DNA from 4 places in the Pectobacterium punjabense genome. Region 2 is predicted to be linked to each of the others. Evidence: predicted binding sites of a transcription regulator. Region 2 holds the regulator's gene; each other region holds the start of a gene.

Region 1 (7,541 bases), 1.3 Mb from region 2:
CCGCCGGAAATGTTGCTGACCCACCCATTGCCGGAAAGCCGCCTGTCAGACGCCCGTAACCGCGCCAATCAGATGCGCTCAACGCCCGTGCAGTCTTCTCAAGATTTCTTGTTCGCCAAAATACGCACTTTTGGCATGTATGGTTCGCCGGATCGCCCATTAAACGACGATCTGCTGGTGCAATGGGAAAAAGGTAACGTGCGGGAACAGCTGGCCGCGAAGTATGGTCGTGCCATTCAGCTGTATCAGGCTAAGAAGTACGATGACGCGCGCAATGTGCTGCAACCGCTGCTAAGCAGCGCGCCAGAAAACCCGTGGTTTCTGGATATGATGACCGATATCGATCTGGGACAAAACCGCGCTACGCAAGCTATCGCCCGTTTACAAAACGTATCCGGTATGCAGGCGAACCCGGTACTTCAGCTTAATCTGGCGAATGCTTATGTGGAAGGGAAGCAGCCGGCTGCCGCTGGCAAAATATTATATCGCTATACCTACGCGCACCCTGACGATCCGAACGGCTGGGAGCTGTTGGCGCAGGCCGCCGCAGCCCAAGGACAGCGTGCAGAAGAGCTGGCTGCTCGTGCAGAGAGTCTGGCACTTAACGGCCAACTCGATCAATCTATTCGGCTACTGAGCAACGCGAGTTCATTGGTCAAACTGGGGAGTCTGGAGCAGGCGCGCTACGATGCCCGTATTGATCAGTTCCGCCAGTTACAACAGCGTTTCCGCCAGTACCAGAAATCCTGATAAGGAGCATAACGATGACACAGCCTTCAAAGCAAAAATCCGTGACGATTTACCACAACCCGCGCTGCTCCAAAAGCCGTGAAACGCTGGCGCTACTGCAAGAGCACAATATTGCCCCAAACGTCGTGCTCTATCTCGACACACCGCCCGATGCCGCGACGCTGGCTCAGCTTATCCAACAGTTGGGTTTTAGCAGCGCGCGCGAATTGATGAGAACCAAAGAAGGGGCTTATCAGCAGTTAGGGCTATCCGACGCAGCGCTGACGGAAGCGCAACTTGTTCAGGCGATGATCGATAATCCAAAGCTCATCGAGCGCCCTATCGTCGTGGTACAAGATCAGGCACGTCTTGGTCGCCCGCCAGAACAGGTACTGGAAATTCTGTAACCGTCAGAGATCGAGGATCTTCAGCTAGCGATCCCCAGCTACAGCCCGAGGATCTCTTTCACAAAAGGAATGGTCAGCTTGCGCTGTGCAGTGATGGAAGCGTGGTCAAGCTGATCGAGCGTCATAAATAACGTGCGCATTTCTCGATCCAAACGCTTAAGCAGAAAACGACTCACGTCTTCTGGCAATTCGAACCCGCGCAGTTTGGCACGCAGCTGCAATGCCTCCCCCTTTTCGTCATCCGATAACGGTTGTAGCTTGTAGATTTGTCCCCAGTCGAGACGAGAAGCCAGATCGGGCAGACGTAAATTTAGCTGACGCGGCGGACGATCTCCGGTAATTAACAGCCGGGCTCGCCCCGTTTCCTGAATGCGGTTATACAGATTAAATACCGCCATTTCCCATTCTTCATCGCCTGCGATAGATTCGATATTGTCGATACAGACCAGCGCCAGCTGTTCCATGCCTTCCAGCACGTCCGGCACAAAGTAGGCGCGTTTATCTAACGGCACATAGCCCACCGCGCGTTCCTGACGCGACAGTTCGGCACAGGCAGCATGCAGCAGATGACTGCGCCCGCCTCCTTCGCGTGACCAAAAATAGATATAGCTACCATGCTCTTGATACAAAGCATTATTGATGGCGGCAAGAAGAGACGCGTTTTCGCCCGGATAGAAACTGGCAAATGTTTCGTCATCGGGTAAGTAGAGTGGCAATGAAAGCTGTGCCGGCGTGTTCAGAATCACCTCAAGCAAAACGGGCAGGAAAACGGATCGAGTTTACCACAGAAACCAGTCCCTGTTGAGACCGCGATATTGACGGCCTCAACGGGGTGAATAACGCCGTTATGAACGCGCGTCGTTCTCTTCCGGCGCATCGAGGATTTCTTCCTCTTTACGGAACAGGCTGATGACCTTAAACACCAGGCTCATCCCAATACCGACAACCGTCGCCAGCGCCATGCCCTTCAGCTCGGTCGAGCCCAGATGCACTTTTGCGCCGCTGACGCCGATGATCAGAATCACGGAAGTCAGGATCAAGTTTTGCGCTTTGTTGTAATCCACTTTGGATTCAATCAGCACGCGAATACCGGACGCACCGATCACGCCGTACAGCAACAGCGATACGCCGCCCATGACAGGAACCGGTACAGCCTGAATCGCCGCCGCCAGTTTACCTACGCAGGAAAGCAGGATCGCGAGGATCGCTGCACCGCCGATAACCCAGGTGCTATACACTTTGGTAATCGCCAGTACACCGATGTTTTCGCCATAGGTCGTATTCGGCGTAGAACCGAAGAAGCCGGACAACACGGTTGAAATGCCGTTAGCGAACATAGAACGGTGCAGACCCGGCTCACGCATCAGATCTTTCTTCACGATATTCGCCGTCACCACCAGGTGGCCAACGTGTTCCGCAATCACCACCAGCGCAGCAGGCAGTATCGCCAGAATGGCAAACCACTCAAAGCGCGGCGTATAGAATGTCGGCATCGCGAACCAGTGCGCTTCACGAATCGGCGTTAAATCTACCACGCCCAGCGCGAACGACAGCGCATAGCCAGCCAGTACCCCGATCAGAATCGGGATGATCGCCAGAAAACCGCGAAACAGCACCGATCCCAGAATGGTGATCGCCAGCGTCGCCAGAGAAATTGTTACCGCGGTGGAATCAACGGATGTGCCATCGGCAGGCAACAATCCAGCCATCCCTGCTGCAACACCCGCCAGTTCAAGACCGATGACGGCGACAATCGCCCCCATCGCCGCAGGCGGAAACAGGACATTCAGCCAGCCAGTGCCCGCTTTCTTAACAATCAGCGCCACCAGACAAAACAACACGCCGCACATAATGAAACCACCCAGTGCGACTTCATATCCCAGCGGCAGCAGCAGTAAAACCGGAGAAATAAATGCGAAGCTCGACCCCAAATATGCCGGGATTTTTCCCTTACAAATGAATAAATAAAGCAGCGTACCCACGCCGTTAAATAACAGTACGGTCGCGGGGTTGATCTTGAACAGAATGGGGACCAGAACGGTAGCGCCAAACATCGCGAACAGATGCTGGAAACTCAACGGGATGGTTTGTAACAAGGGGGGTCGTTCACTCACCCCGATGGCGCGACGAGTCATCTTCAATATCCTCTGTAGTGTTGCTATTTGTGTGTGCAGGTAGACCCGCACTTATTATCACAGCCAGACGCATCCCGCCCCACCGTAGTGAAGCAGGAACATGTTGGCTGCTGATGTATAAAAGAACCGCGTGCGACGTAATACAGGCCGTGGCGCACCATAGGCAATACTTAGGTTTACGCCAAAAAAAAGCCGACTATAAGTCGGCTTACCTGTTATTTCGTACCAAATATTTTATCGCCCGCATCGCCCAGGCCTGGCATGATGTAACCCTGCTCGTTGAGACCTTTATCAATGGATGCAGTATAAAGCTCGATATCCGGGTGAGCTTTCTCCAGTGCGGCAATGCCTTCTGGCGCCGCGACCAACACCAGCACCTTAATGCTGTGGCAGCCTGCTTTTTTCAGCAGATCGATCGTCGCGATCATCGAGCCACCGGTCGCCAGCATAGGGTCAACCACCAGCGCCATGCGCTCTTCGATATTGGAAACCAGCTTCTGGAAATAAGGGACAGGCTCCAGCGTCTCTTCATCACGGTAAATACCGACAACGCTGATACGCGCGCTAGGGACATTTTCCAGCACGCCTTCCATCATCCCCAATCCTGCACGCAGAATGGGTACAACGGTAATTTTCTTGCCTTTGATCTGATCGACTTCAACCGGACCGCACCAACCATCAATGGTGACTTTTTCGGTTGCCAGGTCAGCCGTCGCTTCGTAAGTCAGCAAACTTCCCACTTCGGAAGCCAGTTCACGAAAACGCTTCGTGCTAATATCGTTCTCTCGCATCAAACCCAGTTTGTGTTTGACGAGCGGGTGTTTCACCTCGACGATCTTCATCATTATCTCCCCATCGGCTAGTGGACGGACAAAAACGCCAAACGCGTTTTTAAACACCGCTTGCGGCGGCCCGCAGGGCGGCGGGCACGAGAGCCCGTCGTAAAAAAAATCGCGGGATTATACCGCCTTTTTTACTTAGCGCCATATGATTAAGCCTGATCCAGATCAACCGAGAAGAGAAATTGTCGCCATTAACGAAAAATAGCCAGCCGATGACTCATCACTCGCAAACGATTGCCTACACTGTTAGAATTAGCGCGCACTATTTTTACCACAGTATGTTTTCTAAATACCGTGTTTTCTGAATACGACCCGTAACCTTCGTGGGGACTCAGCAGTGACCGACAAAACCTCTCTCAGCTATAAAGACGCAGGCGTGGATATCGATGCAGGCAATGCATTGGTCGACCGTATTAAAGGTGTAGTGAAACAGACCCGTCGCCCGGAAGTTATGGGTGGATTGGGTGGTTTCGGTGCCTTGTGCGCCTTACCGCAAAAATACCGCGAACCGATTCTGGTTTCCGGCACTGACGGAGTCGGCACCAAACTGCGCCTGGCGATGGATCTGAAGCGCCACGATACCATCGGTATCGATCTGGTTGCGATGTGCGTGAACGATCTGGTGGTTCAGGGTGCTGAACCACTGTTCTTCCTCGACTATTACGCCACAGGCAAATTGGATGTCGATACCGCTGCCAGCGTGATTACCGGTATCGCGGAAGGCTGTAAGCAATCAGGCTGTGCGCTGGTCGGTGGCGAAACCGCCGAAATGCCGGGCATGTACCACGGCGAAGACTACGATGTTGCTGGTTTTTGCGTCGGCGTCGTAGAAAAATCGGAAATCATCGACGGCAACAAAGTCAAAAATGGCGATGTTCTGGTTGCCCTCGCGTCCAGCGGGCCACATTCCAACGGCTATTCGCTGGTACGTAAAGTGCTTGAAGTCAGCAAGACCAATCCAGAGCAGTTCGAGCTGGAAGGCAAACCGCTGGCCGATCACCTGTTGGCACCGACCAAAATCTACGTGAAATCTATCCTGTCCCTGATTGAGAAAGTGGATGTCCACGCGATTTCTCACCTGACTGGCGGCGGCTTCTGGGAAAATATCCCACGCGTGTTGCCAGAAGGCATGCAGGCGACTATCGACGAATCCAGTTGGCAATGGCCTGCTGTCTTTAACTGGCTGCAACAGGCCGGTAATGTCAGCCGCCATGAAATGTATCGTACTTTCAACTGCGGTGTTGGTATGATCATCGCACTGCCAGCCGAACAGGCAGACGAGGCCGTTGCATTACTCAACAGCAGCGGCGAAAACGCATGGAAAATCGGCGTCATTACTCAAACCGATGCCGGAGACGCAGTGGTTATTAACTGATGAAAAACATCGTTGTGCTGATTTCAGGTCATGGAAGCAACTTACAGGCGTTAATTGACGCCTGTAAGAACGGGCGCCTTAAAGGAAAGATCGTCGCCGTATTCAGTAATAATGCGGAGGCTTACGGGCTAGAACGCGCACAGAATGCGGATATTCCTACGTGCGTCTTGAACCCTGAAGATTTTGCCGACCGCGCTGCATTTGATGCGGCACTGGCAAATGAAATTGAGCAATATGAACCGGCGCTGGTGGTCTTAGCAGGCTATATGCGCATCCTCAGCCCGGAATTTGTCGCGCAATTCGCAGGCAAAATGCTGAATATTCACCCGTCCCTGCTGCCGAAATATCCTGGATTGCATACGCACCGCAAAGCGCTGGAAAACGGCGATCGGGAACACGGCACGTCCGTGCATTTTGTCACCGATGAACTGGATGGCGGCCCGCTAATTCTGCAAGCGAAAGTGCCAGTATTTAGTGACGATACGGAAGAAAGTCTAAGCGAACGCGTGAAGACGCATGAGCACACGATTTATCCGATGGTCATTAACTGGTTCCTGAACGGTCGATTGGTGATGCGCGAAAATGAAGCCTGGTTGGACAGCGTGCGTATTCCTCCACAGGGTTATGCCGCCGAGTAACGCTTTCCCAAATCACGCGCGCAAAACATTGTTCTTTCTTTTCCAAACGTAAACAGGCCGGTTCCCCCGGCCTGTTTTTCGTCCGTTACCCAGCGAACTGGCGGAACAGGGCTTTACCGCGTAAGAGTCGTAGTCCCAGCCAGCCGCCGCAGAGCGACAGCAGGAACGCCGCGATTAACGGGAGCGTTATCCACATCGTGATATTCGGTTCCCAGGCAAAGTTAAAGACCTTACGCTGCAATAGCCACAAAGCCGATTCTGCGCCAATCGCCGCCGCCGTTCCTGCCACCAGCCCCAGTACCGCAAACTCACACCACAACGTGGTGCGCAGCAGGCGTAATCCGGCGCCAAGCGTTCTGTACACCATCAGTTCCTGACGCCGTTGACGCATCCCGACCTGAATTTGTGCCAGCAGCAGCAATACACCGCAGAACAACACCAGAATGACCATAATTTCCAGCGCACGGCTTACCTGCTGCAAGACCTGCCCAACCTGACGCAGAATACTGCCGATATCCAGCACGCTCACCGTCGGGAACTGGCGATTCAGTTGGGTAATCATCTTCTCATCGCCATCGTAGCGGAAGCTGGTCAGCCAGGATTGCGGCTGGTTATCCAACGCCCCTACGGGGAAAATAAAGAAGAAGTTCGGACGCAAGCTTTCCCAATCCACCTGACGGAAACTGGTTACCGTAGCGCTAAACGGCTGCGTATCACCAGTAAAGGTCAACGTATCGCCAATCTTGATCCCCATCTCTTTGGCTTCTTTCGCTTCCATCGAGACTTCACCCGCCTTGGGTGCTTCCCCTTCCACCAGTACGTTGTGCTGCGGAATCCCGTTCATCCAGGTTAGGTTCAGTTCACGGTTCACCGTGTTGCCGCCCGGATCGTCCTCATGGATCACTTCCGTCGCAATCTGTTGATTAATTTCCGTCAGCCGCGCACGAATAATCGGGAAGAACTGCTCTGGCATCACGTTATGCTGAGAGAGGAAGTCCCTCACCTGCGGCACCTGTTCCGCCGTGATGTTCAGCAGGAAATAGTTCGGGCTGCCCGGTGGCAACTGCTGCTGCCAGCGATCCAGTAAATCGCCGCGCATCACCAGTAGCAACGCTAAGAGCATGAAAGACAGCGAAAACGCGGCCAGTTGACTGAGTGTCGACCACGGCTGACGCAACAGACGATTAATAGCCAAACGCAACGCCAGTCGTTTCACCGTCAAACGCCGTAACAGTAGCAGCCCGCCCCAGCCGATAACGCCCAACAGTAGCGACAGTACCGCCACACCGCCGAGCAGCGACCACAGCAGCACACCGCCGCCGGACAACACCGCAAGCAGACCGACGACAATAAGTAGAACAATCGGCAGGTAGTAACGCAGCGGCCACACGTTCGCCACCACATCCTGACGTAGC
Region 2 (7,541 bases):
CGCCACACCGGCCATGATGCCGGTGTGCGCGGCAATGCGGGCGTTTTCAACCGATCCTTCCCCTAAACGGTGTCCGACGCGAATGGTCGTGGCGACGCCAACCGAAAGTGGGAGAACGAACATCAGTGAACTAAAATTCAGGGCAATCTGGTGACCGGCCACATCAACGACACCTAGCGGTAGCACCAACAACGCCACCACCGCAAACAGGGTCACTTCAAAAAGCAGGGCTAGCGCGATGGGTAAACCGAGGCCAAACAGTCGTTTGAGTACGGTAAAATCCGGCCGGAATGTCGGGCGATGAAGGCGGATATCGCGTAGCCAGGCGGCGCGTCGGGTATAAAACATCATCAACAGCATCATGATCCAGTAAACCGATGCAGTAGCTACACCGCAGCCTACGCCACCCAGTTCGGGCATGCCAAATTTACCGTGGATAAAGATATAGTTAATCGGGATATTGATTAACAGCCCAATGAATCCAATCATCATGCCGGGATAGGTTTTTGATAGCCCCTCACACTGGCAGCGCAACACCTGGTAGAACAGATAGCCAGGAACGCCCCACAGCAATGCATGCAGATAGCCGATGGCTTTTGCTGCGAGTTCCGGCGAATCGTCGCTCATCAGATTGATAGCATATTCCCCCTGATACAGCACCAACATTGTCAGCAGAGAAATAATGGCGGCCAGGAAAAAAGATTGTCGTACCTGATGAGAGATGCGATCGCGACGGCCGGAACCGTTGAGCTGTGCAACAACAGGCGTTAACGCCAACAGCAGACCGTGGCCGAAAAGAATGGCGGGTAGCCAAATCGACGTCCCGACTGCGACGGCGGCCATATCGGTGGCGCTATAAGCACCTGCCATGATGGTGTCAACCACCCCCATTGATGTTTGGGACACTTGCGCAATAATGACAGGAACAGCAAGCGCCGATAATTTACGCGCTTCTGTCAGATACTGTTGCACGGATACCTTCCTTGAATGACTTAATTTTGCTAGCGGGATGAATAATTTGGATGTGAAAAACGTCAAGAACAAAATGAGCGTGTTATTGTAACGACTTAATAAAAGTAAACCAGCATGAAAGAGAATATATTCTTTTTGTTACGCTGCGGTTTCGATAGCGTTTGACGTTCGGTATTCCGGTTTGGTTTTCCGTGGAATATCGTGCACACTGCACAGCGTCATTTCTTTGTTTTTAAGAGGCAAACCGCATGTTTACCGGTATTGTTCAGGGCACCGCACCTGTGGTGTCAATTGAAGAAAAATCCAATTTTCGTACTCACGTTATTCAACTTCCTCCCGACCTGTTGCCAGGGCTCGCGCTCGGTGCATCGGTGGCGCACAACGGCTGTTGCCTGACGGTGACGGCTATTGATGGCGATCGTGTCAGTTTTGATCTCATGAAAGAAACGCTGCGGCTAACGAATCTGGGTGATATTCATGAAGGCGATGTCGTGAATATTGAGCGGGCGGCGAAATTCGGTGATGAGATCGGTGGACATGTGATGTCGGGCCACATTATGTGTACGGCGGAAGTGGTCAAGATTCAGGTTTCAGAGAACAACCATCAAATTTGGTTCCGTCTGGCAGATGAAGCGCTGATGAAATACGTGCTGCATAAAGGTTTTGTCGGGATTGACGGTATCAGCCTGACGGTGGGCGAGGTGACCCGCGGGCGCTTCTGTGTGCATTTAATTCCAGAAACGCTGAACCGCACAACGTTGGGGCTGAAGCGTTTGGGCAATCGCATCAATATTGAGATCGACCCGCAAACACAGGCCGTGGTGGATACCGTCGAGCGCGTGTTAGCCAGTAAACAGGTGAACGACCTCGGTAAAGAAGAGTAATGCTGCATTCCCTATTTTTTGTAAACCGGACGAGCAACATCGTCCGGTTTTTTCTTTTCTGTTAGCGAGAAACACGCAACCCGCCGTCTATTCCATCCCTGCTGAAGACGATCTGCCAGAGCTGAAGCTCTCTTGCTCTGAATGCTCCGGCACACGCATTCAAATAGTAGCTGAACATCCGACGAAAACGTTCAGAGTAGTGTGTGGCAAGCTGCGGCCATCCTTGTTGAAAGCGCGTATGCCATGCCATTAATGTGCGATCGTAATCAACACCGAAATTGTGCCAATCTTCCATCACCATGTCAGGCTCACTCGCCTGCGCAATGTGCACAACGGATGGAATGCAGCCGTTGGGGAAGATGTATTTATGAATCCAGGGATCGAGGCGTGAATCGGTTGAATTAGCACCGATAGTATGCAGCAGGAACAGCCCATTGGGCTTTAGGCTGCGGCGTACAATACGAAAGTAGTTATCATAGTTGCGTGGCCCTACGTGTTCAAACATACCTACTGACACCGCGCGGTCAAAGTGCCGATCGAGATCGCGGTAATCCTGTAGTTTGATGATGACATCCAGTCCCAGGCAGCGCTGTTGTGCCAGCGTCTGCTGTTTTCGGGAAATGGTGATACCGTAAACGGAAACCCCGTAGCGACGCGCCGCGAACTCAGCAAGCCCGCCCCAGCCACAGCCGATATCCAGCAGTGTCATGCCGGGTTTAAGCTGGAGTTTTTCACAAATCATCGTGAGTTTATCTTCCTGCGCGTGTTCCAGCGTTTGTGCCTGTTTCCAGTAGGCACAGGAATATTGCATGTAAGGGTCCAACATGAGGGAAAAAAGGTCATTACCCAGATCGTAATGCAATTCGCCGACGACTCGAGAGCGTCGGCGGGATTGCAAATTCGTGATGCGGGCAGTGGCGATTCGCATAAGATCGTGCAAACGGCGAGGGAGTGTGTCCTTTAGCCCTGCACGTAGGACAAGATGGAAAAACATATCCAGCCGTTCACACTCCCACCATCCGTCCATATAGCTCTCCCCTAATCCCAGCGAACCTTCCCGCAAGACGCGTTTAAAAAAACCAGGGTGGTTAACGCAGATATCAAAAGGGCGAGTGCCGTTAATAGTGATACCCGCCGTATTCAACCTGTCTTGCATGATTTTCAACCAGGGCGTGGTATGGCTATGCTGCTCTTTCGCATAAGGTGTACCCATCATGTCTCCTAAATTTTTCACGTGTGAAAGTATGGAAAAACATACCTGGACAGCACTTACCGCAGATGATGTACCAGCTGTCACCAGAGAAAAAGGAAGAAGAAATGCGCTAATAAGCAGGTAGTTAATGCGCTTATAGGCAAGAAGAACGCGTATCCGCTTACGTGCGGCTATCGCTATTCTGGGTTTTATCAGTGAAAGTGAAACGCAGTTTTCAGTTTAAATCTGCTTCAGCCAGCACACAAGGAAATTGGCTGAAGCAGACAAGGAAAGCGGGTGGGAATAAGAAAAATCGGTCTATGTTGAGTCGCCGAGGTTAGCGGCGGTAATCGAGGAACGGGCCGTCGGCAACTGAGCGACGTTCAATCAGCGTTGGGTGCACTTCAATGACGTGTGCATCTTCCCGCTTACTGGTAATGCGATCCAGCAGCATCGCGAAAGCGGACTGTCCCAGACGCTCCTTTGGCTGGTGGATGGTGGTCAGCGCAGGCGTAAAGAAACGCGCGTGGCGCACGTTGTCATAACCGATCACCGAAATATCCTGTGGCACGCGCAAACCCAGTTCGTCAGCCGCACAAATAGCACCCATTGCCATGATATCGCCGCCGCAGAATACGGCCGTTGGCCGCTGTTTCTGTGCGAGGATCTGATGCATGGCTTTGTAGCCGGATTCCGGTTCGAAATCGCCCCGCACGACCCATTCGTCGCGTACGGTAATGTCGGCTTCTTTTAAGGCTTTTAAAAAGCCAAGGTAGCGCCCGTTACCCGTGTTGCGCTCTTGTATTCCGGGGATGGCACCAATATCCCGATGGCCGCGTTCAATCAGATAGCGGCCTGCCATATAGCCGCCCTCAAAGGCGTTATCGATGATGGTATCGGTGAAATCGCTGTGCATTTGGCCCCAGTCCATGACGACCATGGGAATGCTGCGATAATCTTCCAGCATGCCCAATAACTCTGGCGGGTACTCGGCACACATCACAAGCAGACCGTCGACGCGTTTTTGCGCCAGCATCGAGAGATAAGCGCGTTGTTTGCCGATATCGTTATGAGAATTACACAGTACCAGCGTGTAGCCTTTGGCATAACAGCTGTTTTCGACCGCTTCAATGATCTCGGCGAAATAGGGCGCTTCGCTGGATGTAGCCAGCAAGCCGATAGATTTGGTGTGATTAACTTTGAGGCTGCGGGCGACGGCGCTAGGCGAATAGTGCAATTCCTTGATTGCTGCCCTGACGGCTGCCTTAGTCTCTTCGGCGACGAAACGTGTTTTATTGATCACGTGCGATACGGTTGTGGTGGAAACGCCAGCACGTTTTGCCACATCTTTAATCGTTGCCATCTAAAAATGACTCCTGAACTTACCTGTTACAGACGTAAGTATATTGTTAATCGTTTGCCTACGTTTAAAGTTCTTCTTCTAAGCTAAAAAACAGGATTTCAGAAGGAGAATGCCGAATGTTATACCGAAGGGATCTGGCTTGACGTTTTTCGACTGGCACGCAGCGCTTTCATAAACAGCGGATTGTGTCCGATTTATCATGAAAGTGAAAGGGCTAATTTATACTATTAGTGATGCATCCGTCGGAGATTTTTCGCTAGAATTATGAAAGAATCGTAATAACCCTATTATTTGTAGCTTTAACTGTCTACGTGGGTTCGGCTGTGAATGATGGTGTCTTTTTTTTCAGATGAAGTTTCAGATGAAATTTGTTTGCTAATAAGGAGTGGTTTATGGATACAGATCTGAAGATGTCTTTGCTGACAACGGTTGGCTCGTTGGCTGTGATCATCGCGTTTAGTTTCATTGCGGTGTTGAACTAACCTTCAGTGCTTTTTGCGCAGGTTAGGTATTCAGACAGGTTTATTGCACAAAACGTGTCTGAATACGCTTCTGTTCGGCGTGCTATCGCTTAACGAATGGTCTGTGGCGTCACCACGCGACGCGCCCCAACATAGTGCTCCTGCCAATAATCTTCACTTAGCTTGCTGATACGAATATCTGAACCTGTACGCGGTGACTGGATAAATTTGCCTTCCCCCAGATACACCCCGACGTGATCGGCAGCCCCACGATTGTTGATGCGGAAAAAGACCAGGTCGCCACTTTCCAGCTCACTCTTTTTAATCGGCGCGGCATCACGCAGATGGTACATTTCGTTCGCGGTACGAGGGATTTGGATCTTAACGACGTCTTTATAGGCGTAATAGACCAGCCCGCTACAGTCGAAACCAGTAAAAGGAGACGATCCGCCCCAGTGGTAAGGTTTACCGATCTGGCTCATCAGTTTATTCATTGCGGTCGTTTTGGCGTGTTGATAGCGTTTTTTATGCGCTGCGCTCAGTGTCATGCCCTTTTCTGTGGGCGCTGGATTTTTATCCACTTTTCCTTTGAGTGCTGTCTTCTTCAGCCCGGTTTTGACTCTGGCCTGTGCAATGGTCTGCCTGTCGTCTTCAGGCTTCAGCTTTTTAAGGTTTTTTTTCACTAGCGCAGGTGTGCTGCTTTGCGTCCGGGATGGCTTCTTTTCTACCGGTTTGTTAGCCGTACGGGGTTTGGATTTATTGCTGACGGTGGCAGGTTCTGGCTTTTTGCTTTTGATTGGCGCTGGTGACTTAGCATTACCCTTTGTTTGACGGCTTTTCTTATTCGTTTCTTCAACGGCGCTTTTCTTCGGCGTAGAATGCGGGGTATGCGGCGCAGCCTGAACGACGTTCAGGGATAGGTTACTGAAAAATAATATAAAAAGAGTAATAAATAAGCGCATAATAAAAGTGACCGAACATAATCCTTAACTCGCTCAATCCGCACAGTATTCCTGAAAACGGCGTCATAAAAAAGTGGGCATGGCCGCTTTATTCATACAGAATAGTGAAAAAACGTTAATAGTTGTTTTTTCGTCTGATTTATCAGCGTTTTCTGGCGTTGATTTCATCAATGATGAATAATCAGTAGAAAAATAACCCTACAAAAAATGGCGTTTTTTTGTGGCTATTGGCATCGGTACAATATCATTGAGTCAATGTCGCTGTCGTAACACTTTGACGGCGACTCATGGCTAGCGTTTTGGACGTTAGCCATCCTATAGGTTTAAGGAAGCAAGAAGATGACGACACCGACAATTGAAAAAATTCAGCGCCAAATTGCTGAAAACCCGATTCTGCTGTACATGAAAGGTTCCCCAAAATTGCCAAGCTGCGGTTTTTCTGCACAGACCGTCCAGGCATTGTCTTCATGTGGCGAACGTTTTGCTTATGTTGATATTTTACAGAACCCGGATATTCGAGCTGAACTGCCGAAATACGCGAACTGGCCGACATTCCCACAGCTGTGGGTGGATGGGGAACTGGTTGGCGGTTGTGATATCGTGGTTGAAATGTTTCAGCGTGGCGAACTGCAACAGCTGATCAAAGAAACGGCTGATAAATACAAAGCGCAGCAGGCCGATCAGGAGTAATGTTGCACCACACGCAATAACAATCTCAGTACGGTTATGATGCGAGCGTGAATATTCCCAGCGGGTGCTATGGCACCCGTTTTTTTACGATTAGCTTTCGCGTTTTCTTAGTCTTCGGCTGATGTATCTTCGAGAGAGCTTTCTTCCAGCGCAAGCGGCCATCCTCCCAGACGTTTCCAGCGGTTAACCAACTCACAGAACAATAACGCGGTCTGATTGGTGTCATACAGCGCGGAGTGCGCCTGGCTGGAATCAAACGCAATGCCAGCGGTAATACAGGCTTTAGCCAGAACCGTTTGGCCTAAAACCAGTCCGCTAAGGGCGGCGGTATCGAATGTGGCGAAAGGATGGAACGGGTTACGTTTCAGGCTACAACGATCCGCTGCCGCTGCCATAAAGCTGTGATCGAAGGTGGCATTATGTGCCACGATAATCGCACGGTTACAGCCCTGATCTTTAATCCCTTTACGCACGACTTTGAAAATTTCGTGCAGCGCATCGTATTCGCTCACCGCACCACGTAGCGGGTTGGTGGGGTCAATGCCGTTGAACGCCAGTGCCGCAGGTTCCAGAATCGCGCCTTCGAATGGCTCAATGTGAAAATGTAGCGTTTCATCTGGCTGTAACCAACCGTCTTGATCCATTTTTAATGTTACTGCTGCGACTTCCAGCAAGGCATCAGTTTTCGCATTAAATCCGGCAGTCTCAACATCAATCACTACTGGATAAAACCCACGAAAACGGCCGCTCAGGGCGTTCAGATCACTTTTATCAGCCATTTGTCTCTTAATTGTCAGCAAAACGCAGCGCGCATTATGGCAAATTTTGGCCGGAGATGCAGCATGCCCGTTACCTTTCAACCGGTGGCGGTAGCAGAAGAAGGGGGAGAACAGGTGCCGATGCAGCACCTGTAGAATGCGGAGTATTAGTGACCGATGCCGTTGCCAGCATGGGCGTTTTCGATCAATTCGATTTTATAACCGTCTGGATCTTCGATGAATGCGATAACGGTCGTAC
Region 3 (7,541 bases), 2.4 Mb from region 2:
ATGACCGACGACGAGCTAAAGGTTTTGCCTGCGATTGAAGAAGAATGGGACATCCAATGGGAGATTTTTCGCCTGTTGGCGGCCTGTGAAGAACGCGATATTGAGTTGATCAAAGGGCTCCGTTCCGATCTGCGCGAGGCCGGAAGTAGTAACATCGGGATAAATTTGCATCAATAACGCGATAAAACGTGATTTAAGGCCTGAAATGGCCTGTCTTAAGGCTTCACATTCGCACCCTGTCTGGTCTACATTTGGGGGGCGTAAAAAAAGTGGCTGTCGGTGCGTGTATGCAGGAGAGTGCTACTACACCCTAAAATGGGAAAGGGCATATCCGTCGCACTCGATGCTTAGCAAGCGATAAACACACTGTAAGGATAACTTATGAATAAGACTCAACTGATTGATGTAATTGCGGACAAAGCTGATCTGTCAAAAGCACAGGCTAAAGCAGCTCTGGAATCAACTTTGGCGGCAATTACCGAGTCTCTGAAAGAAGGTGATGCAGTACAATTAGTTGGTTTTGGTACGTTTAAAGTCAACCATCGTAATGAGCGCACTGGCCGCAACCCACAAACCGGTAAAGAAATCAAAATTGCTGCTGCCAACGTGCCAGCGTTTGTTTCTGGCAAGGCTCTGAAAGACGCTGTTAAATAAGCTCATGCCGGTTAAAAGTTTAAGCAGAGGGGCGGTTTCGCCCCTTTTGCTTTTACGCCGTTTATGTGGCGCAGGCCTCGTAATTACCGCTGTGGTGGCCTGCAGTAACCGCGCCGCGCCGCCGGAAGAGTTCTCCAGCGGTTACGTTGCCGATCGCGGTATTGTGCGTATCTGGCGTAAGGATGATGCGCAGAATACGACGGCGCTGGCCACCGTATACAACCCGCTTCAGGGCAATGCTCTGGTAGTGACCCGCTATACGTTCCAGCAGGATAAGCTACGCGAGATTCAGCGTAATCAGCTCGGGACGCAAAAAGAAGATATGCGCTTACGCTTTGCTGAAGATGGAACTGTCAGCTTTATGCAGCGGCAACTTGCCGAAAGGCGTGAATCAGTTTCCGATGATGATGTTGCGCTCTACCAGTTTGATGCTAAGCGCATGCTGGAATTGAGCGATGTCCTGCGTGCAGGCAAGGTGATGCTAAAGCAAGGGAAATGGCTGGAAGGGCAGGTTCAGTCCTGTGATGGCACTGTGGTACGCCCTGACTTTGACAACGATTCGCGTGAATGGATTGCGCAGCAAAAATCTCATGCCACGCGTCCGCTCAATGTAGCGTGGTTGGAAGCACCCGAAGGAACGCAGCTATTGCTGGTGGTGGAGGATGATGTCTGCCAATGGCAGCCTAAATAGCTATACCCGTCATACTTCAAGTTGCATGTGCGTTGGCTGCGTTCACTCACCCGAATCACTTACTTGAGTAAGCTCATCGGGATTCCCTCTCTCGCCGCCTTCCTGAAACTCGAATTATTTAGGGTATATAAAACTGACTATAAAAAACCCGGATTTCTCCGGGCTTCAGTATTTATCCGATAATCGTTATCGGATCATCGTTTATCAGGCTTGCTCGCGCTCAATGGCACGGTAGCCGATGTCTTTGCGACAGAATACGCCTTGCCACTGAATACCTGCGGCTATTTCATAAGCACGTTGTTGCGCTTCTGCAACGGTATTACCCAATGCAGTGACGCACAGTACTCGCCCGCCGTTGGTAACGACATTAATACCATTCAGTTTGGTACCAGCATGGAAGACTTTGCCATCTTCAGCATCCTGCTGCGGTAAACCAGAAATCACATCGCCTGTATTGTAGTCAGCCGGGTAACCTCCTGCGGCCAATACCACCCCCAGAGACGGACGCTCATCCCAGACTGAATCTTTCTGATCCAATGTGCCGTCACAGGCTGCCAGACACAGTTCCACCAAATCGGAGCGCAGGCGCAGCATGATTGGCTGTGTTTCTGGATCGCCAAAGCGACAGTTGAATTCGATCACTTTTGGTTGACCATCGGCAGAAATCATCAGGCCGGCATACAAGAAACCCACATAGGTATTTCCCTCAGCAGCCATGCCGTTCACGGTCGGCCAAATCACCTGATCCATTACACGCTGGTGGATCTCATCGGTCACGACGGGGGCTGGTGAATAAGCGCCCATTCCACCGGTGTTCGGGCCCGTATCTTTATCCCCAACGCGTTTATGATCCTGACTGGTTGCCATCGGCAGCACGTTCTTGCCGTCCACCATAACGATGAAGCTGGCTTCTTCACCATCAAGGAACTCTTCCACCACGATACGGTGTCCAGCATCGCCGAATGCATTACCTGCCAGCATATCCTGAACGGCGTTTTCCGCTTCCTGCAACGTCATTGCGACAATCACGCCTTTGCCCGCGGCTAATCCGTCTGCCTTGATGACGATAGGTGCACCTTTGCTGCGTACATAGGCCAGTGCCGGTTCCACTTCGGTGAAGTTCTGGTATTCCGCTGATGGGATGTTATGGCGTGCCAGAAAATCTTTAGTAAAAGCTTTCGAGCCTTCTAGCTGTGCTGCACCTTGCGTTGGGCCAAAGATTTTTAGGCCTGCACTCTGGAACGCATCCACAACACCGATAACTAATGGTGTTTCTGGACCAACGATAGTTAAATCGATGTGGTTTTCCTGTGCAAAGGCGACTAATGCTGGAATATCGGTTGCGGCGATATCAACGTTGGTCAGTGCTGGTTCAAGTGCAGTGCCCGCGTTTCCTGGAGCAACATAAACCTGTTTCACCAGCGGTGACTGTGCCGCTTTCCAGGCCAGCGCGTGTTCGCGCCCACCATTACCAATTACTAAAATATTCATTTCGGTCAGCTCCAGAATTAATGGCGGAAGTGGCGCATGTCGGTAAAGATCATCGCAATGCCGTGTTCGTTGGCGGCAGCAATAACTTCATCATCACGAATAGACCCGCCCGGTTGGATCACACAGGTAATGCCAACGGCTGCGGCAGCATCAATACCATCACGGAATGGGAAGAACGCATCAGAGGCCATAGCAGAACCTTTTACTTCTAGCCCTTCATCGCCCGCTTTGATTCCGGCAATTTTCGCTGAGTAAACGCGGCTCATCTGACCGGCACCTATCCCGATGGTCATGTTGTCGCGTGCGTATACAATTGCATTAGATTTAACGAATTTAGCCACTTTCCAGCAGAAAAGGGCATCGCGTAACTCCTGTTCGCTTGGCTGGCGCTCGGTCACGATACGCAGCTGAGATGCATCGACCATACCCAGATCGCGATCCTGTACCAGCAAACCACCGTTGACGCGTTTGAAATCCAGAGCCGGAACGCGTTGCTGCCAGCTACCGCTGGTCAGGACGCGTACGTTTTGTTTGGCTGCGGTAACCTTCAGTGCGGCATCACTGGCAGATGGCGCAATAATGACTTCGACAAACTGACGGCTGATGATGGCCTGTGCCGTTTCTTCATCTAGTTCGCGGTTGAAGGCGATAATGCCGCCGAATGCAGATGTCGGGTCGGTTTTATAGGCGCGTTCGTAGGCATCAAGAATTGAGCCGCCAATCGCTACGCCACACGGGTTCGCGTGTTTAACGATAACGCAGGCTGGTTCGGCAAATTCCTTCACGCACTCCAGCGCCGCATCGGTATCGGCGATGTTGTTATAAGACAGCGCCTTGCCTTGTAACTGTATAGAAGTGGCGACCGAGGCCTCATGAATATTCTCTTCTATATAGAAGGCTGCTTGCTGATGACTATTCTCACCGTAGCGCATGTCCTGCTTTTTGATGTAGTTCAGGTTCAGCGTACGTGGGAAGTGGCCCGATGGTTTATCGGTTTCACCGTGGTAAGGCGGAACCAGTGCGCCAAAGTAGTTGGCAATCATACTGTCGTAAGCGGCGGTGTGTTCGAAGGCTTTAATCGCTAAATCGAAACGGGTTTCGTAGGTCAATGAGCCTTCGTTGGCGTCGATTTCATTAATAATAGCGCTGTAGTCGCTGCTCTTGACCACGATAGCCACATCTTTATGGTTCTTGGCGGCGGAGCGGACCATCGTCGGGCCGCCGATATCGATGTTCTCAACGGCATCTTCTAATGTGCAGTTCTCACGGGCGACGGTCTGAGCGAACGGATACAGATTCACAACGACGATATCAATCGGCTCGATGTCGTGCTGCGCCATGATCGCATCATCCCGATCGCGTCGTCCCAGAATGCCACCATGCACTTTCGGGTGCAGGGTCTTTACTCGCCCATCCATCATTTCCGGGAAACCGGTGTAGTCGGAGACTTCTGTCACGGCTAAGCCAGCATCAGCCAGCAAACGGGCGGTTCCACCAGTAGAAAGGAGCTCAACGCCACGATGGGACAGAGCTTGAGCAAATTCGACAATACCTGCTTTGTCAGAAACGCTGAGCAGAGCGCGGCGAATTGGACGACGTTGTTGCATGATGATGTTATCCCCTGGATTTGGGTAGTCAGTAAAGAACGGTATGTGAATATCGTCTTTGTTAGAGCAATGATTGCGGAATAAAGAGAAATATTCAGTTAGCGTTCGCCAAAACACGACGATTTTGAACGCGGTGAATTGTAGCGAAAACGTTTGCGTGATGCTCGTCAATTTTTGAGTTGAATGCTTTCTGTGGATAAGTTTGTGCAAAAATAGGTATAAGGCGGGGTTTTGCTGTGGAATGCAGCAAACAGTCATTTTTCTTTAAAATACCTATTGCGGCAGGTCGAGAAGTCCCTATAATGCGCCTCCATCGACACGGCGCTGTGAACACACAACCGGGTCGATAAAGAAAGAGAAAACGCTTTAAAATAAACGTTGACTCTGAAGGTGGAAAGCGTAAAATACGCCACCTCGCGAAGCGGTTAAGGCCGCAACGCACTGCTCTTTAACAATATAATCAGACAATCTGTGTGGGCACTCACAAGACCGTATCTTAACGATATAAAAAAGTCTTGAAGAGTGAACAACAGTAAATTCATTACGAATAAACAGTTTTAATTCTTTGAGCATCGCTGACGAGTTCAGCAAATCAAACAAATCTTAAATTGAAGAGTTTGATCATGGCTCAGATTGAACGCTGGCGGCAGGCCTAACACATGCAAGTCGAGCGGTAGCACAGGGGAGCTTGCTCCCTGGGTGACGAGCGGCGGACGGGTGAGTAATGTCTGGGAAACTGCCTGATGGAGGGGGATAACTACTGGAAACGGTAGCTAATACCGCATAACGTCTTCGGACCAAAGAGGGGGACCTTCGGGCCTCTTGCCATCGGATGTGCCCAGATGGGATTAGCTAGTAGGTGAGGTAATGGCTCACCTAGGCGACGATCCCTAGCTGGTCTGAGAGGATGACCAGCCACACTGGAACTGAGACACGGTCCAGACTCCTACGGGAGGCAGCAGTGGGGAATATTGCACAATGGGCGCAAGCCTGATGCAGCCATGCCGCGGTGTGAAGAAGGCCTTCGGGTTGTAAAGCACTTTCAGCGGGGAGGAAGGCGGTGAGATTAATACTCTCATCGATTGACGTTACCCGCAGAAGAAGCACCGGCTAACTCCGTGCCAGCAGCCGCGTAATACGGAGGGTGCAAGCGTTAATCGGAATGACTGGGCGTAAAGCGCACGCAGGCGGTCTGTTAAGTTGGATGTGAAATCCCGGGCTTAACCTGGGAACTGCATTCAAAACTGACAGGCTAGAGTCTTGTAGAGGGGTAGAATTCCAGGTGTAGCGGTGAAATGCGTAGAGATCTGGAGGAATACCGGTGGCGAAGGCGGCCCCCTGGACAAAGACTGACGCTCAGGTGCGAAAGCGTGGGGAGCAAACAGGATTAGATACCCTGGTAGTCCACGCTGTAAACGATGTCGATTTGGAGGTTGTGCCCTTGAGGCGTGGCTTCCGGAGCTAACGCGTTAAATCGACCGCCTGGGGAGTACGGCCGCAAGGTTAAAACTCAAATGAATTGACGGGGGCCCGCACAAGCGGTGGAGCATGTGGTTTAATTCGATGCAACGCGAAGAACCTTACCTACTCTTGACATCCAGAGAATTTGCTAGAGATAGCTTAGTGCCTTCGGGAACTCTGAGACAGGTGCTGCATGGCTGTCGTCAGCTCGTGTTGTGAAATGTTGGGTTAAGTCCCGCAACGAGCGCAACCCTTATCCTTTGTTGCCAGCGAGTAATGTCGGGAACTCAAAGGAGACTGCCGGTGATAAACCGGAGGAAGGTGGGGATGACGTCAAGTCATCATGGCCCTTACGAGTAGGGCTACACACGTGCTACAATGGCGTATACAAAGAGAAGCGACCTCGCGAGAGCAAGCGGACCTCATAAAGTACGTCGTAGTCCGGATTGGAGTCTGCAACTCGACTCCATGAAGTCGGAATCGCTAGTAATCGTAGATCAGAATGCTACGGTGAATACGTTCCCGGGCCTTGTACACACCGCCCGTCACACCATGGGAGTGGGTTGCAAAAGAAGTAGGTAGCTTAACCTTCGGGAGGGCGCTTACCACTTTGTGATTCATGACTGGGGTGAAGTCGTAACAAGGTAACCGTAGGGGAACCTGCGGTTGGATCACCTCCTTACCAAGAAGATGTGCGTTAAGTGAAGTGCTCACACAGATTGTCTGATGAAAATAACGAGCAGAAATACCTTAATAGGCTTGTAGCTCAGGTGGTTAGAGCGCACCCCTGATAAGGGTGAGGTCGGTGGTTCAAGTCCACTCAGGCCTACCAACTCTTCCATGAGTGGTATCTAAGGTAACTGTAAGTAGCGATGGGGTTATAGCTCAGCTGGGAGAGCGCCTGCCTTGCACGCAGGAGGTCTGCGGTTCGATCCCGCATAGCTCCACCATAACTACTCGTTATGATAAAAAAACATCAGAGTGTACCTGTTTGGGTGCACTGCGATGTTTTGCTCTTTAACAATCTGGAACAAGCTGAAAATTGAAACATGACAGCTGAACATGCATGACGGCCTTCGGGTGTGTCGTGGTGAATCAGTCTGTCAATGAGTCTCTCAAATAATCGCAGCGCGATGATGAATCGAAAGAGACATCTTCGGGTTGTGAGGTTAAGCGACTAAGCGTACACGGTGGATGCCTAGGCAGTCAGAGGCGATGAAGGGCGTGCTAATCTGCGATAAGCGTCGGTAAGCTGATATGAAGCGTTATACCCGACGATACCCGAATGGGGAAACCCAGTGTGTTTCGACACACTATCATTATGTGAATACATAGCGTAATGAGGCGAACCGGGGGAACTGAAACATCTCAGTACCCCGAGGAAAAGAAATCAACCGAGATTCCCCTAGTAGCGGCGAGCGAACGGGGAGGAGCCCAGAACCTGAATCAGTTTGTGTGTTAGTGGAAGCGTCTGGAAAGTCGCACAGTAAAGGGTGATAGTCCCGTACACAAAAATGCACAAGTTGTGAGTTCGATGAGTAGGGCGGGACACGTGACATCCTGTCTGAATATGGGGGGACCATCCTCCAAGGCTAAATACTCCTGACTGACCGATAGTGAACCAGTACCGTGAGGGA
Region 4 (7,541 bases), 1.9 Mb from region 2:
TTCCACATCCGTCAGAGTCCGCGATGCCTCCTGCTTAGTGATTGCTGCGTAGATAACGGGGGCAACTACAGCAGGTAACTCACTGCTTTTATTTCCTTTTTTGGTGATGGCATCCGTTGTCCCGATGCGACCTTGTTTCTCATCCATTTTTAATAGTACGGCGTAGGCACCGGCCCCGGACAGTTCGGAAACGGCACCATTGTGGCGAAAAGCGACTTTCCCGCTTCCTTTTAGAGCCTGCAATACGCTGGGAATTTGTTTCTCATTGAGCTGCCAGAGATTGTCTTTGATTGGGGTGAGCAGGCCTTTATCCACACCATCAATGGTTAGCGTGAGCGTGGTGCCTTTAGGAATCGCTTGGTATACCTCAGCGAGCATGACGTCTGCCGTTATGGGCGTATTCTTCCCGGCATGACGCGTGAGAAGCAGTGATATTCCAGGAACATCTTGCTCGTCCCCCGCGTATTGCTCTTCGGATGAGTAGCCGGCGGCTCGGCACGTCAGCGTGTTATCACAGACCACTTCCCAGTCTTTATGAGAGAAAGAACTATCGGTGAATGTTGTGGCAAATGCCAGAGCCGGGATACCCGCGATGAGGGCAGTGAACATATTGACGCGGTAAGGGAGAGAAAAAATCATTTTCCATCAAATCCTTGGTTATGTTACGGCTTACCCTTGACCTATTTGGAGCGTAAAGAAGGCCGTCGCTTTTTTTGACATATGCCAAGATGTTAGCTTTAGACCACGTGATATTGCGAATATTTCTTGTTCGGCCACTCCTCTATTAAGAACGAATCGGGTATGATGCCGCTGCCGTCGGCCGTTCATCGGTTGCTCAAAATCCCCTCTGCGTTATCAGCATGTTTATCCTGCTTTTTAACCTCATGCGTGATAACGGTCAGAAATCAGTTTCCCACACAGCTGAAACGATCCCTATAAATAAGTGTCATGATAGATGTAGCGCGATGAGAACGACTCTTTATGCGGTACGCTGTTAATCACTTAAAGATGAGTATCATGAAAATTAAGCAAACATTTACCAGGGCATTACTCCACCCGCGCTATTGGGCGACTTGGTTCGGTCTGGGCGTGCTGTTTTTATTAGTTCAGCTCCCTTACCCGCTGTTGATGAAACTCGGGAGCAGCGCAGGTCGTTTATCCCGCGTCTTCCTTAAGCGTCGGGTGTCGATTGCCCGGCGTAATCTTGAGTTGTGCTTCCCTACAATCTCCGACGATGAGCGAGAAGCTATGATCGATAGCAACTTTGCGTCGCTTGGCATGGCATTGGTCGAAACCGGTATGGCCTGGTTCTGGTCCGATCGTCGTGTGCGCCAATGGTTTGATGTCTCGGGGCTTGAGCATTTGCGGCACGCTACGGATAAAGGACAGGGCGTGATGGTGATTGGTATTCACTTTATGTCGCTGGAACTGGGCGGCAGGGCGATGGGGTTGTGTCGGCCAATGATGGCGATGTACCGCCCGCACAATAATAAAGCGATGGAAATGGTGCAAACCTGGGGACGTTCTCGTTCAAACAAGGCGATGATTGACCGTAAAGATCTGCGCGGTATGGTGCAGGCGCTAAAGCGTGGTGAAGCGGTGTGGTTCGCGCCCGACCAAGATTACGGTCCTAAAGGCAGCGTCTTTGCCCCATTCTTTGCCGTGAAAAACGCGGCTACCACTAGCGGCACATTCACCATCAGTCGCCTGGCAAAACCTGCAATGATGACGACGGTGCTGATTCGTAAACCGAATGCTTTGGGTTACCAACTGGTGATTCAGCCGGAATTACAGGATTATCCTTATCACGATGAACAGGCTGCGGCGTGTTACATGAATAAGGTGATTGAGAAAGAAATCATGCGTGCGCCTGAACAGTATCTTTGGCTGCATCGCCGCTTTAAAACGCGTCCCGCAGGGGAAATATCACTTTACGCCTGATGATTGGGTGAGATGATGTAAGCATGTGCGAAATGGGGTGGCGCTTCGGCGCCATTCTGACAAGACAGTTGCTACGTTTGGTGCAGAAACAAAAATGGCCGCCAGATGGCAGCCATTTTAGGGTGGTTAACGTACTGAGTACGATTAACGGAAGATAGCGTGGGGGTTAACACCGCGATAGGTTTTGCCCAACGCTTTTAATATTTGATTGATTTTGCGGACAACGCGCATCTTTTTATCCCCACGATTCTTAAATAATTATTGGTTAAAAGTACCAAAGTTGATGTTGATGTTTTCAAACATAGCGATGATTTTGTTCAGCAGTTTCATGGTCATTTCCTCGTTGTTAGTTAATTTGTTTTCTGTGATGCTGTTCACGTTTTTAAGAATACTCGCACTGATACGGCTGGTCAACTTTTTTGTGATGGCAATCACAAAAAAATGAACGATCAGTTTGTGAGGAGTAAACCGCTGTTTTGATTTCAGTCTAAAAACCCTTTCTGTTTTTTATTCATACTGGCGCGTTTTCAGCGAGTTGCCTGATTGCACAGTACTTGTACCGATTGCACATTTCCTTAACGGGAAGGTGAAATAGAGATAGGTAAATTGTCTCGATTAGCAGTTGAAATAAGCGCGGGGGAAGCGGGATAATCGTGCGCTTCGCATTACCTGGCACTGTTTATCCGGTGATGTTTTACTTCCGCTTGTTTTTATACCGCTCGTTTTGATCGGGCAACGTTTTCTGGTTCTGCACCCAGCGAGTTAATCGTTTGCGTGCGGAGCCATAGGGTTCATGGCGCGTTCTGTTCATTGCTAATTAGTGTGCTAATGCGCTCGCGGGGCAAGGCTGCGAGAACCGTTCAGAATTGATCGTAAATAATAATGGCATTTCAGGGGATACCACTATGTCAAACACCACCCGTCAGGCAGAGAATGCGGCGCGTCCGCAAGGCGCGCTTGATGCTTTTTTCAAAATTACACAGCGTGGCAGTAACACGCGTCAGGAAGTGTTAGCTGGTCTGACAACGTTCCTGGCTATGGTTTATTCGGTGATAGTCGTACCGGGTATGCTGGGCAAGGCAGGGTTTCCGCCAACTGCCGTGTTCGTTGCAACCTGTTTGGTTGCTGGGCTGGGATCGCTGCTGATGGGATTGTGGGCTAATCTGCCGATGGCGATTGGTTGTGCTATTTCTCTGACGGCGTTCACTGCGTTTAGTCTGGTGCTGGGGCAACAAATCAGTATTCCCGTGGCGCTGGGGGCGATCTTCCTGATGGGGGTACTGTTTACCATCATTTCCGTTACCGGCATCCGTTCCTGGATCTTGCGTAATCTGCCGCTAGGCGTGGCGCATGGTACCGGGATTGGTATTGGTCTGTTCCTACTGATTATTGCTGCCAACGGTGTGGGACTGGTAGTAAAAAACCCGATTGATGGCCTGCCTGTCGCGCTGGGTAATTTTACCTCTTTCCCTGTTGTAATGTCCCTACTGGGATTAGCTGCGACCATTGGTTTAGAGAAACGTCGCGTACCGGGCGGTATTTTGCTGGTTATCATCGTGATCTCTATTCTGGGGCTGATTTTTGATCCGAATGTAAAATATGCCGGTTTCTTCGCACTGCCGAGCCTGACGGCGGCTGACGGTTCGTCGCTGATCTTCAGTCTGGATATCATGGGCGCGTTGCAGCCTTTGGTTCTGCCGAGCGTACTGGCGTTGGTCATGACGGCGGTGTTTGATGCTACGGGGACGATTCGTGCGGTAGCCGGGCAGGCGAATCTGCTGGATAAAGACGGGCAAATCATCAACGGCGGCAAAGCGTTGACAGCAGACTCCGTGAGCAGCATTTTCTCTAGTCTGGTTGGGACGTCACCGGCGGCAGTCTACATAGAATCTGCCGCAGGTACAGCCGCTGGTGGTAAAACAGGTTTAACAGCAACGGTTGTCGGCGTGCTGTTCCTGCTGTTGCTGTTTGTGTCGCCGTTAGCGTATCTGGTTCCCGGTTATGCTACCGCTCCTGCGCTGATGTATGTTGGCCTGCTAATGCTGGGCAACGTATCCAAACTGAATTTTGATGACTTCGTAGATGCGATGTCTGGTCTGGTCTGTGCTGTATTTATCGTACTGACCTGTAACATCGTGACCGGTATCATGCTGGGTTTTGGCGCACTGGTATTAGGTCGCATCTTTTCCGGCGAATGGCGTAAACTGAACATCGGTACAGTGGTTATCGCTGTGGCTCTGGTGGTGTTCTACGCTGGCGGCTGGGCTCTGTAAGTCGTTTTTCTATAAACCTTCGGGCACCGTCCCGAAGGTTTGTTCCGCGCGTTTTCCTTTCTTCTCTCTTTTCCTCTTCGTTCCTCGTGGTATGCCTCCAGAATAGGTGTTTATAGGCCTTTTTATTGGCTTTGGGTTTAAGTTTTTTGTGTGATAATCAACCTTGTTATTAATTTAGGTTTTTCGACCAAAAACCCATTTTCATACCGGGCTAAATGCGCTAAATATGGAAGGGGTGTTTATGTGCTAACAGGCAGAATTTTTTGATTTAGGAGTACGTCTAAGGAAAGCATGGAAATATTTTTTACGATTCTTATTTTGACCCTGGTTGTCTCCCTTTCCGGGGTGGTTACCCGCATTTTACCTTTTCAAATTCCTCTGCCTTTAATGCAAATCGCGCTTGGTGCCATCCTTGCCTGGCCCCAGTTCGGTTTACATGTTGATTTCAATCCTGAGCTGTTTATGGTGCTTTTCATTCCACCGCTGTTGTTTGCCGACGGCTGGAAAACGCCCACGCGTGAGTTCCTGAAGCACGGTCGGGAAATTATTGGCCTGGCACTGGTACTGGTGCTGATTACCGTAGTGGGCATCGGCTATTTCATCTACTGGATGGTGCCGGGCATGCCGCTGATCGCGGCTTTCGCGTTGGCTGCGGTGTTGTCGCCAACGGACGCCGTCGCGCTGTCTGGCATTGTTGGAGAAGGCCGCATTCCGAAAAAGCTAATGGGCATTTTGCAGGGCGAAGCGTTGATGAACGATGCGTCAGGCCTGGTGTCGTTGAAGTTTGCCGTCGCGATTGCGATGGGCACCATGGTGTTTACGGTGTCCGGTGCGACGCTGGAATTTATGCAGGTAGCGCTAGGTGGGTTGCTGGCGGGCGTCGGCGTGACCTGGATATTCGGTAAATCGCTGCGCGTTATTAGCCGCTGGAGCGGTGATGATGCAGCAACGCAGATTGTGTTGCTGTTGCTGCTGCCTTTTGCGTCATATCTGATTGCAGAACACATCGGCGTGTCGGGTATCCTGGCGGCAGTCGCGGCGGGGATGACTATCGGCCAGTCTGGTGTGATCCGTAGTGCACCGCTAACGATGCGGATGCGTGCTAATGGCGTGTGGTCGATGCTGGAGTTTGTGTTCAACGGCATGGTGTTCATTATGCTGGGCCTGCAATTGCCGGACATTCTGGAAACCTCGGTTACGCAGGCGGAGCTGGACCCAACGGTTGAAACCTGGATGCTATTTACCGATATTGCAATCATCTATGGCGCCTTGCTGCTGCTACGTTTCAGCTGGCTGTGGGTGATGAAAACATACAGTACGCATATCCAGAAAAAGCGTCCGATGGTCTTCGCCGAATTTTCCACACGCGAGCTGTGGATCGCGTCTTTTGCCGGCGTTCGAGGCGCGATTACGCTCGCGGGTGTGCTGTCTATTCCGCTGTTGCTGACGGATGGCACGGCATTTCCGTCACGCTACCAGTTGGTGTTTATCGCCACGGGTGTCATTTTGTTTTCTCTGCTCTGTGGCGTATTGGCGTTACCGTTTCTGCTGCGTGGTGTTGTGGTGGCGGACAAAGCAGCGCATGCCAAAGAAATCCGCATGGCGCGTATGGCTGTGGCGGAAGTGGCGATCAAAAGCATGCACAAAATGGAGGAACGTCTGGCAGCCGATCGAGAGGAAAATATCGATGAGCAAGTGCTGAAAGAAGTCAGCGCACGTGTCATCGGTAATCTACGTCGACGGCTAATTAATAAAGACGATCCTGAAAACGGTATGCTGATTGAGGATCTGGAGCGGCGTTTTCGCCTCACTGCGCTAAATTCCGAGCGTGCGGAGCTGTATCACCTGCGAGCCACGCAGCAGATCAGCAATGAAACATTGCAAAAAATGCTGCGCGATCTCGATCTGATGGAAGCGCTTTTGATCGAAAATGAGTAACACCGTGTGAAGCGATCTCCGCTACTGCGTTGATTTATTTATCTTCTCTTTCTTTCCTCTCCATCCCCCTTGCGTAAGCAATGGGGATGTTTTTTATACGCCGGATCTAAGAACAGCGTCAGACGATTGTAAACTGCTTGTCATTAAATGATAATGATTGTTATTATCTGTAGGACTTTTCTTAGAAGTAGAAAAGCCATGAATAGAAAGCTTAGAAACAAAAATCTCTGAAGTAAAAACGGCCCGCACGGTATCAGAACCGTGTGGGATGAATGGCTGTTTGAAGGACCAGATAAAAAATAAATGCCTATTAACCCTAAATTAATGAGGGGAAATCTGCGTTTATAGGGGAACATTTATGCGTGTATTAGTGGTTGATGATGATTCTGTGCTGTGCCATTGGCTGGGGTCTAAATTACATTCCCACGGCCATTCTTGCCGAATGGTGCACGATGGCGCACACGCATTAAAAGCGATCAAGGATGAAGTTTATGATGTCGTTCTGTTGGACAGAATGCTACCCATCATGGATGGATTTACGGTATTACGTGAATTACAAGGGTCTCGTCATCCGCCTATTATGCTGCTTTCGGCTCTGGATCGTGATGTTGATCGCGTCATGGGATTAGAACTTGGTGCGGAAGATTATCTCGGTAAACCTTTTAACTTTAATGAGCTTAGATTACGTCTGGATATTATGGCGCGGCGTAGTAAACGTCATACTGATAATCCGTCAATGCTAACTTTTGAAGATCTGCAACTTGATCGTATGCAGCGTGTAGCATGGCGCGGTAGCAAACGTATCGACTTGACCGATAAAGAGATCAAGTTACTGATTATATTAATGGAAAATCCAGGCCAGGCAATTACGCGCACGATGTTGTTAGAGCGAGTATGGGGCTATAATTTTGATCCGCAGACTAACCTCATCGATGTTCATATGTCAAAGCTGCGGGCGAAAATTGATAAAGGGTTCCCTCGTCCATTAATTAAAACGTTGAGAGCAATGGGCTATGCATTAGGCGCGGTAGATAAGGGTAAAACCGATGTTGGCAGCCACGCTGAATAAAATAAAAATAAAGAGGCTGGGGCAGCGCTGGCAGATAAAAATAAAACATTGGCAATTACTTGGGGCAAGCCAATATCCTGGCTTCTTATGCACCTCTAATTTTCGCCAGGCAATAACCATTGTTTTTCTGTTCTTATTAATGATGCTGATGTGTATTGTCGGCTTCAGCTCATTAAGTGAAACATTGATTAGAACGCATGTTCGCGAAGTTATTTTGGGTAATATTTACGATTACTCAATGCAGTCGCGTTTAACGAATGCCGATAGCCTGATTACGCAATTGCGGCAGGATAATCGCGCAAAGGGTGACGAGTTACCGC

The links. The regulator PurR, encoded in region 2, represses purine synthesis genes. The targets are predictions, from matches to a motif close to CANGCAAACGTTTGCNTG.
Region 1: purM (phosphoribosylformylglycinamidine cyclo-ligase) is a predicted target of PurR. The motif match lies at 4,337-4,354, and genes of this name have one in related genera.
Region 3: purH (bifunctional phosphoribosylaminoimidazolecarboxamide formyltransferase/IMP cyclohydrolase) is a predicted target of PurR. The motif match lies at 4,586-4,603, and genes of this name have one in related genera.
Region 4: E2566_RS03765 (NCS2 family permease) is a predicted target of PurR. The motif match lies at 2,701-2,718, and genes of this name have one in related genera.

The regions. Positions count from the first base shown of each region.
Region 1 is NZ_CP038498.1:1,401,547-1,409,087, reverse strand. Features, by position in the region: gene bepA (beta-barrel assembly-enhancing protease) at 1-750, shown strand, start outside; gene arsC (arsenate reductase (glutaredoxin)) at 765-1,136, shown strand; gene hda (DnaA inactivator Hda) at 1,175-1,882, opposite strand; gene uraA (uracil permease) at 1,982-3,271, opposite strand; gene upp (uracil phosphoribosyltransferase) at 3,487-4,113, opposite strand; gene purM (phosphoribosylformylglycinamidine cyclo-ligase) at 4,451-5,488, shown strand; gene purN (phosphoribosylglycinamide formyltransferase) at 5,488-6,126, shown strand; gene ybbP (putative ABC transporter permease subunit YbbP) at 6,212-7,541, opposite strand, start outside.
Region 2 is NZ_CP038498.1:2,724,900-2,732,440, reverse strand. Features, by position in the region: gene E2566_RS12295 (MATE family efflux transporter) at 1-972, opposite strand, end outside; gene E2566_RS12290 (riboflavin synthase subunit alpha) at 1,221-1,856, shown strand; gene cfa (cyclopropane fatty acyl phospholipid synthase) at 1,918-3,069, opposite strand; gene purR (HTH-type transcriptional repressor PurR) at 3,386-4,411, opposite strand; gene cydH (cytochrome bd-I oxidase subunit CydH) at 4,804-4,893, shown strand; gene E2566_RS12270 (C40 family peptidase) at 4,983-5,834, opposite strand; gene E2566_RS12265 (Grx4 family monothiol glutaredoxin) at 6,174-6,524, shown strand; gene rnt (ribonuclease T) at 6,632-7,303, opposite strand; gene gloA (lactoylglutathione lyase) at 7,450-7,541, opposite strand, start outside.
Region 3 is NZ_CP038498.1:289,936-297,476, forward strand. Features, by position in the region: gene E2566_RS01320 (YjaG family protein) at 1-177, shown strand, start outside; gene hupA (nucleoid-associated protein HU-alpha) at 382-654, shown strand; gene E2566_RS01330 (DUF1481 domain-containing protein) at 659-1,345, shown strand; gene purD (phosphoribosylamine--glycine ligase) at 1,550-2,836, opposite strand; gene purH (bifunctional phosphoribosylaminoimidazolecarboxamide formyltransferase/IMP cyclohydrolase) at 2,854-4,443, opposite strand; rRNA gene E2566_RS01345 (16S ribosomal RNA) at 5,049-6,586, shown strand; tRNA gene E2566_RS01350 (tRNA-Ile) at 6,660-6,736, shown strand; tRNA gene E2566_RS01355 (tRNA-Ala) at 6,779-6,854, shown strand; rRNA gene E2566_RS01360 (23S ribosomal RNA) at 7,072-7,541, shown strand, end outside.
Region 4 is NZ_CP038498.1:829,468-837,008, forward strand. Features, by position in the region: gene E2566_RS03755 (DUF1176 domain-containing protein) at 1-639, opposite strand, end outside; gene lpxP (kdo(2)-lipid IV(A) palmitoleoyltransferase) at 1,018-1,941, shown strand; gene E2566_RS03765 (NCS2 family permease) at 2,847-4,214, shown strand; gene E2566_RS03770 (Na+/H+ antiporter) at 4,506-6,152, shown strand; gene E2566_RS03775 (response regulator transcription factor) at 6,511-7,221, shown strand; gene E2566_RS03780 (sensor histidine kinase) at 7,199-7,541, shown strand, end outside.